Regions from separate parts of the Thermaerobacter litoralis genome, predicted to be linked through region 2. Evidence: riboswitches for the same ligand, from Rfam matches in the RefSeq annotation. Region 2 holds a riboswitch; the other holds the start of a gene.
The links. A riboswitch is a leader RNA that binds a small molecule or an ion and turns the genes downstream of it on or off. The one in region 2 is predicted to bind cyclic di-GMP.
Positions count from the first base shown of each region.

Region 1: another riboswitch for cyclic di-GMP. It lies ahead of ACYQ02_RS02510 (flagellar basal body rod protein FlgB); the one in region 2 lies ahead of ACYQ02_RS11690 (flagellar hook-basal body protein).

Region 1 is NZ_BAAIES010000004.1:156,836-161,051, forward strand. Features, by position in the region: gene fliF (flagellar basal-body MS-ring/collar protein FliF) at 1-639, opposite strand, end outside; gene fliE (flagellar hook-basal body complex protein FliE) at 733-1,122, opposite strand; gene ACYQ02_RS02505 (flagellar basal body rod protein FlgC) at 1,305-1,874, opposite strand; gene ACYQ02_RS02510 (flagellar basal body rod protein FlgB) at 1,886-2,335, opposite strand; cyclic di-GMP riboswitch class I at 2,516-2,608, opposite strand; gene ACYQ02_RS02515 (trans-sulfuration enzyme family protein) at 2,955-4,112, shown strand.
Region 2 is NZ_BAAIES010000011.1:234,432-238,647, forward strand. Features, by position in the region: gene ACYQ02_RS11685 (flagellar hook-basal body protein) at 1-883, opposite strand, end outside; gene ACYQ02_RS11690 (flagellar hook-basal body protein) at 880-1,629, opposite strand; cyclic di-GMP riboswitch class I at 1,847-1,987, opposite strand; gene mreB (rod shape-determining protein) at 2,150-3,163, opposite strand; gene spoIIID (sporulation transcriptional regulator SpoIIID) at 3,578-3,877, opposite strand.

The DNA of each region.
Region 1 (4,216 bases), on a different contig from region 2:
CACCGTCACGTCCTCGGGCTTGAGCCCCTCCACCGCCGAGGCGACCAGGTGCATGATGGACCGCACCTGCTCGGGGCCCAGCTCGGCCCCAGGCTTGAGCTGGACCAGGACGGCCGCCGTGGCCGGCCGCCGCTCGCCGGCGAAGGGGCTCTCCTCCGGCAGCACCACGTGGACACGGGCGGCTTCGACCCCCTCCAAGCGGCCGATGGTCCGGGCCAGCTCCCCTTGCAGACCCCGCAGGTACTGGACCTGGCGCTCGAACTCGGTGGCCCCCATGGGCATCCTCTCCATCAGCTCGAGGCCCACCGTCCCCTCCCGGGGCAGGCCCTGGGCCGCCAGGTCCAGCCGCAGCCGGTCCACCGCCTCCGCCGGGACCAGGATCGCCTGCCCGCCTTCGGCCAGCTGGAAGGGCACGCCCTGCTCCTCCAGCTGCCCGACGATGGCCGCCGCATCGGCCGGGTCCAGCCGGGTGAAGAGGGGCTCCCACTGGGTCCCCCCGCGACCGGCCAGAGCCAGGGCCAGCAACCCGCCCAGGACCAGCACCGCGGTCCCCACCACGACCCAGCGGGCCGGCGCCTTGAGCTGCCGGAACCAGGCGAGGAATTGTTGGGGAAGCTGCCGCAGCTGTGCCACCGGCATGGTGCCTCCGCCGCCTCCTCATCGACCCGCGCCGCGGACCGGGGATTCAACCGGACGAAGCCGGAGCCCACCCGTTCAACCCCATCGGGCCCGTCAGACCGGCATCCGCATGATCTCCTGGTAGGCCTCCAGCGCCTTGTTCCGCAGCTGGACGGCCAGCTCGATGGCCAGCCGCGCCTTCTCGCTGGCCACCATCACCTGGGACAAGTCCTCCACCTGGCCCGTGACCAGGCGCTGGGCCATGGCGTCGGCCTGGCCGGCCACGCCCTCCAGGCGCTCCAGCGCCCGGGCCAGCTCCTGCAGGAAGGTGGCCCCCACGCCCCCTCCCGCCTCGGACGAACCGGCTCCCGCGGGGGCGATCCCCGCCGGATCCCCGGGCGCCAGGGGGCCGGCAGGGCTCGCGCTGGCGCTGCCCCCCGCCACCCGATTTGCGGCGCCCGGCCACGCCGGCCGCTGGATGGGCTCCACACCCCAAGGTCCCATGGGTCGCCACGCCTCCTCCCTCGGTCATCACGGTCTTGGCCGGTGCCCGCCCGCGCCAGCCGCGCCTGGGACCGCCCCGGGGCCGGCCCCGCTGGGCGCCCGGCGGCGCGCCCCGGCTTCCGGCCCGCGTTCCCCTGGGCCCTGCTGGCCCGCCGGACCGCCGGCCCCTGGTCCAGGCCGGCTCAGCCGCGGCCGATCTCCAGCGCCCGCAGGGCCAGGGTGCGGGCGGCGCTGAACACCGCCACGTTGGCCTCGTAGGCCCGGGTCGCGGCCAGGAGGTTGACCATCTCCACCAGCGGGTCCACGTTGGGGTAGGCCACGTACCCGTCCGGGCCGGCGTCCGGGTGCCCGGGGTCGTAGACCAGGCGGGGCGGGGCGGGGTCGGCCACCACCGCGGCCACCTGGACCCCGCCGGGGACGCCGGCCTCCCCCGGGCCGGTTCGTCCCGGGAGCCGCCAGGCCCCGGACGGCGCGGCCAGGGGCCCGCCCCTTGCCGCCGCGACGCCGGGTGCGCCCCCAGCCGCCGCCGGCGGGACCGCCGGCTCGACCCCACCCGTTCCGGCCGCTGCCCGCTCGCGCAAGAGCTGGGCAAAGGGCACGGCCCGCTCCTGGAAGACGGGCACGAGCCGGCGGTAGGGGCCGCCCTGGGGCGTCCGGGTGCTGTCGACGTTGGCCAGATTGCTGGCGATCAGGTCAAGCCGCAACCGCTGGGCCGTCATCCCGCTGGCTGCGATGTCGAAGGTGCCGAACATCCCGGGCACCCTCACCGCCTCCCTTCGGCGATCACGGTCCGGAACAGGGCGATGCGGTCGGAGAGCTGCCGGACCAGGGCCTGGTAGTGGATGCCGTTCTCCGCCAGCCGGGCCATCTCGGCGTCCAGGTCCACGTTGTTGCCGTCGTTGCGCAAGGCCGTACCCGTCTCGCGGTAGACGGCCGCCGCCGGCCCGGACGCGGCCGGGCGGCCCGGGAGGTGGCCGGGATGGGTGACGGCCAGGGGCAGCGCCCCGGGGGCCGCGCTCCCGGGCGCCGTGCCCGCGGGTCCCGGGGCGCCGCCGGTGCCCTGAAGGGCCGCCTCCAGGGCCCGGGCGAAATCCAGGTCGTACCGCTTGTAACCGGGCGTCTCGGCGTTGGCCACGTTCTGCGCCAGGAGCCGCTGGCGCAGGGCCAGGACCTCCAGGCCTGCCGCCAGCTGGTCGTTGATGCCTCCCCACATGGGATCCACCCCCTTGGTCACGCCGCCCGCCCGCCGGCCGGCGGCCCGCCCGCCCGTTCGCCCGCCGGTAGGCGGGAAGAACCGGCCCAGCCTTGACGAACCCGAAAAAGACAAGCCGCCCGCGGCGCGCATCGGCACCACGGGCGGAAGCCGGGGTCTGGCGAGTTCCACCACGCAGCGTTCGGCAGTCCGGCCGTCATAGCCCCGCCGGAGCGGGACCTTAGACCCGTGACTTTGCGAGCCTGCCTTTCGGCAGGGGTGCCTTTGTCGCTGCCGCGGGGGGTTGCCGCCTCCAAGGTCCGGGCCGCCACCGGTTTGGACCGGACCCGCCGGTTGGGGCCGGACCGGCCCGGGGCGTCGCCGGCCGTTTCGGCCGCTTCGGCCCGGCTGCAACAGGGGCCCGGGGACACAAGGAACGGCCAACCCCCGAAAAGTATTCAGTTATCGGTGGGCATCCACCGGCACTGGTCGACATGATTCTGCAACGGCCTGGTCATTCCTTCTAACTGCGACAAAAATTTTGGGACCCCGGTCCTGGTTTTGGGCCCCTCCCACGCGACGGAGGGATTTGCCAGGGCACGGCCGGTGGCCGGGCGGCAGCTCTTTGGGAGGTGAGACCATGGCGGGTGAGACCGCGGCTGCCGGGTCCGGAACGCCGGGCACGGACGGGCGTCCCTGGTCGACGGCCACCTGGCTGGTGGCCGCCGGGCGCCCGGTGGAACCCGGCCAGCCCCTCAACGTGCCGCCGGTGCTGGCCTCGAACTTCATCCTGGGAGCGGGCCCCGCCTATGCCCGCGACGACGGAACGCCCACGTGGGCGGCGCTGGAGGAGCTGGTCGGGGGACTGGAGGGTGGCCGGGCCGTGGCCTTCGCCTCGGGCATGGCGGCCATCGCCGCCATCTTCGACCAGCTGCCGGCGGGCGCCCGGGTGGTGATCCCCGACGATTGTTACCAAGGGGTGGCGGCCCTGGCGGCGGAGGGCGCCCGGCTCGGCCGGTGGCGGGTTGAGCGGCTGGCCGTGGCCGACACCGCGGGCTGGGTTCAGGCGTGCCGGGAGGCCGATTTGCTCTGGCTGGAGTCGCCGTCCAATCCCCTGCTGGCGGTGGCCGAGGTGGACGTGATTGCCGCCGCGCCCCGCAAGCCGGGCGCCATCCTGGCCGTCGACAACACCTTCGCGACCCCGCTCAACCAGCGTCCCCTGGAGTGGGGGGTCACCGTCTCGGTGCAGTCGGCCACCAAGCTGATCGGAGGCCACTCCGACCTGATGGCGGGGGTCGCCGTCACCCGGGACGAGGCCCTCTGGCATGCCCTGCGCCGGTCGCGGGAACTGCACGGCGCCACCCCGGGGGCGCTGGAGGCCTTCCTGGCCGTGCGGGGCGCCCGCACCCTGGCCGTGCGGTTGGAGCGCGCCCAGCACAACGCCGCCGTGCTGGCCGCCCGCCTGGCGGAGCACCCCCGGGTGACGCGGGTGCGCTACCCCGGCCTTCCCTCCCACCCCGGCCACGCCGTGGCCCGGCGGCTGATGCGGGGGTTTGGCACGATGATCGCCTTCGATCTCGACGGGGGAGCGGCGGAAGCCGATGCCGTCTGCCGCCACCTGCGGCTGATCCGCCACGCCACCAGCCTGGGCGGGGTGGAGTCGACCATCGAGCGGCGGGCGGCCGTCCCGGGGCAGGAACACCTGCCCCCCTCGCTGCTGCGCCTGAGCGTGGGGATCGAGGACGCGGACGACCTGTGGGCCGACCTGGAAGCCGCCATCGCCGCCGCCTTCGGCTGAGGGCGTCTCTGGACGCGGGCGTCCCGGCAGCTCCCGGCGGGTCCCGGCAGGTCCCGGTAGGTCACTCCGGACGCGGGCGTCCCGGCCTGTCCCGGCAGGTCCCG
Region 2 (4,216 bases):
GGCGGTTGATCAGCCCCATCATCTCGTCGCTGGTCCACACCGCCCGGGCGTTCAGCTGGTAGGCCCGCTGGGCTGCCAGGAGTCGGGTCATCTCCGTGGCCAGGTCCACGTTGGACTGTTCCAGCATGCCCTGGCGAATCCGCCCAGCGCCCCCTTGACCGGGCGGCACCGCGACCAGCGGCCCTCCGGCGGGGGCGAACAGGCCGTCACCCCGCCCTTCCAGCGCGTCGGGCGCGGCGGGAACAACCAGGGCCAGCCGGCCCGCCACCACCTCCCGGCCGTCCGCCAGGACCGCCCGCACCTCCCCGTCCGGCGTCACCACCCAGCTGCGGGAGCCGGGCGGGAGGGTGAGGGGCTGCCCATCGTCGGCCAGGAGCGGCCGCCCGGCGCCGTCGGTGACCCACAGCGCCTCGCCGGCGGGGGCCGGGCCGGTCTCGGGGCCCGGGCCGGGCGGGGGCACCGTTCCCGGGGGCTGGGCCGGCGGGAGGCCCGGCCCCGCCTGGCCGGCCGGCCACGGGCTCGCCGTGAAGTGGCCGCCCCGCGTCAGCAGGATCTCGCCGCTGGCCGGATCGACCACCTGGAAGAACCCGCCCCCTTCGATGGCGAGGTCCCAGGGGGAATCCGACGCCTGCAGCGGCCCCTGGCGCCAGAGCCGGGGCGTCGCCGCCAGGCGCACGCCGTGTCCGGCCTGCACGCCGCCGGCCGCGGCGGCGGCCGGTTCCACCGGCACCTGGACGGCCGCGTAGACCAGGTCGGCGAAATCCGCCCGGGCGGCCTTGAACCCGGGGGTGTTGACGTTGGCCAGGTTGTTGGCGGTGAGGTCGACCTGCCGGGCCGCCGCAGCCATGCCCGCCGCCGACGACCACAGGGCGCGCTGGATCATGTCACCCGCCCCACTTCCTGAATGGCGAGCCCCAGGGTCTGGTCCTGGGCCTGGACCGCCCGCTGGGCCGCTTCAAAGGCCCGGTAGTTGGCCAGCATCGTGACGACCACCTGGACGGGGTCCACGTTGGATTGTTCGAGGACCCCCTGCCGCACGGGGGTGGCGGCAGGCACCGGCGGGCCGGAGGCCGCCGTCGCCTCCCAACGGTTGTCGCCGGCCCGGCGGAGGCCTGCGGGGTTGGCGAAGGTGACCCGGGCGATGGTCCCGACCACCACGTCGCCCACCCGCACCTGCCCGCCGGGGTCGACGGTGAAGTCGCTGGTTCCCACCAGCAGCGGCAGGCCGTTGGTGTCGAGGACGGGCGAGCCGTCGGGCGCCTGGAGATAGCCTTCCGGGCCCACGGTGAAGTTGCCGGCCCGGGTGAAGGCCGGGCCTGTAGGCCCCTGGACCACGAAGAACCCGTCGCCCTCCAGCGCCAGGTCCTGGGGCCGCCCGGTCTCCAGCCAGGGCCCGGCCCCCATGTCGGCACCGGGTTCGGCCACCACGACGCCGGTCCCCAGCGGCCCCACGGGTGCCGCCCCGGTGCCGTCAAGGCGCGACAGCAGCAGGTCGGGGAAGGCCTCGGTGACGTTGCGGCTGGCCTTGTAACCCGGCGTGTTCACGTTGGCCAGGTCGCCGGCCAGGCGCTCCTGCTGCAGAACCCGGGCCAGCATCCCGCTGGCGGCGGTGTACAACCCGCGCAGCACCCCGCCATCCCTCCCCTCTCAACCGGGGACGACCTGGTGAGCCACGGCCCCAGGCGCCCCGGCCGCCGACGGTCCGTCGGCGCTCCCCCGGCTTTCACGGCCCCCCTAAGCAAAACCCCCGGCGGCTGCCGGGGGTGAAGGGCTTTCCAACGCCAGGCCGGGTGCTGCGGCCTTCCCGCATGAAGGAGGCACCCGGTGCCGGATCGGTCTCCACCCGTTCGGCAGCCCGGCCGTCGTAGCAGGCGCGGCGGCGCCCCGGGGCCCATCGCGGGCGCCCCTTCCAGGACCGCCGGCCGCATCCTGCGGTAGACCCGTGGCTTTGCGCCCCCGCCTTTCGGCGGGTTTGCCCTTTCGCGGCGTGGCCGCTTTCCTCGGCGATTCGACGCCGGTCGCACGGTTCCTGCCGGGTTTCGCCAGAAAATGTCCAACGCCCCGAGGCGGGCGCCTGTTCCTCCCCCGAGGCGGGGGCCGGTCCATCCCCCGGTGGGGGGCCGGCTCATCCCCCGAGGTGGGGGCCGGTTCATCCAGCGATGAGGACGCCGTCCAGCCGGTCCAGCATGCTCAGGGCGACGCCGGTGCCCAGCGCCACGGTGAGCAGGGGTTGCTCCGGCCGCACCACCGGCAGGCCCGTCGCCCGGGCGATCCGCCGGTCCAGGCCCCGCAGCAGGGAGCCGCCCCCTGTCAGGACCAGGCCGCGGTTCAGGATGTCGGCCGCCAGCTCGGGCGGAACCCGCTCCAGGATGCCGCGCAGGGCCGTGATCAGGGCGGCGAGGGGCTCGTCCAGGGCCTGCTGGACCTCGGCGGCCGAGAGGTACAAGGTCCGGGGCAGGCCGGTGACCAGGTCGCGGCCGCGCACCTCGAAGCGCTCCCCCTCGTCGTCGGGAGGCTCGGCGCTGCCGATGGCGATCTTGGCCTGTTCGGCCGTCCGCTCCCCGATCAGCACGTTGTACCGGCGCTTGACGTAACGGACGATGGCCTCGTCGAAGGTGTCACCCCCGACCCGGGTCGAACCGGCCACCACCACGCCGCCCAGGGATAGGACGGCGATGTCCGTGGTGCCGCCCCCCACGTCGACGACCATGTGGCCACCGGGCTCGTGGATGTTCAGGCCCGCCCCCAGGGCCGCGGCGACCGGTTCTTCCAGAAGATAGACCTTGCGGGCGCCAGCCTCGTAGCCCGCTTCGATGACGGCCCGGCGCTCCACCGTCGTCACGCCCGAGGGCACGCAGACCACCATGCGCGGCCGCACGCCGAGGCGGCGGGGCATGGCCCGCTGCAACAGCATCTTGAGCAGGGTTGCCGTGGCGGTGAAGTCGGCGATCACGCCGCCCCGGAGCGGGCGGGCGGCGACGATGTGGCCCGGCGTGCGGCCCAGCATCCGGTGGGCCTCCGACCCGACGGCCAGGACCCGCCCCGTTTCGCGGTCGATGGCCACCACCGACGGCTCGTTGAGCACGATGCCCCGGCCTTCGACGAAGACCAGCGTGTTGACCGTCCCCAGGTCAACCCCCAGGTCCCGGACGAACCCGACCATGACTTGTCCCCCTCCTGACCGCCCGGGCACCGCTGGGGCGGCGGCGGGGTGACCGGCGGGGTCGGCGGCCGCCGGTGGCCGCGCCAGGGCCTCGGGGCTGGCAGGGATCGCTGACAACGGCTTGGCTTTAACAACGGCCTGGGTAAGAGGTTGCCATGACGGATTTCTTTGCCATCGGGCCGGGTTCCTCTTGACGGCAAAAGGCCGCCCGGAGAGGACGGGCGGGCGGAAACCGGGGTTGTCCCTCCCCTGGCCAGGGTGCGGGGGTCGAGGACCGTTGCGGGACAGGTCCTCCTTGCGGCGGGAAGGAAGGTGGCCGGGCTGCAGGCCGGTTGATGCCGGGTCGGACCCGGCGGGCCGCCGCCACGGCCGTGTTCGACTGGGGGCCAGGGCCGGTGCGGGCAGGGACGGCGCTCAAGCCCCGACGGGCGGTTCCGACGGAGCTTGCTCGGGTTCCTGGCCCCGCTGTTCCTGCAGGTACTTGAGGCGCGTGGCCTCACCGCCCCGCAGGTGACGCTCCGCTTTGTTGGTCTCCAGCACCTGGTGGACCTTGGCCGCCAGCTGGCTGTCGATCTTGGGCAGGCGCTCGGTGACGTCCTTGTGGACGGTGCTCTTGGAGACACCGAACACCTTGGCTGCTTCGCGCACGGTGGAGCGGGTGCGAGCGATGTACGTGCTCACCTCCACCACGCGCTTCCAGATGTAGTCCTTCACCGACCTGCCCCCTTCGCCCTGGTCTGGTACCATCTATATGAGGGCGTTAGGCAAACATACCTTGGCCGCAGGCCCGCGCACGGCTTCGGACGAGCGGACAGGCCGGATTGCGACGGCAGGGACGTTGGGGGGCCGGGCACCGGAGGGTTGGGCGCCCCGCGGCTGCGGACCGGGGGCGGTGGGGCCGGGCGGGCGGCAAGCCCGAGGTCCGGTGGCCCGCAGACCTGGGGGCGGCACGGCCCGTCGCCGCCGGGGGGACGAACCGGCCCGATGGCGCCATGCAAAGCAGGGCGGCACCGCCGGGAGCGGTGCCGCCCTCTGCTTGGGTCAACGCGGGGG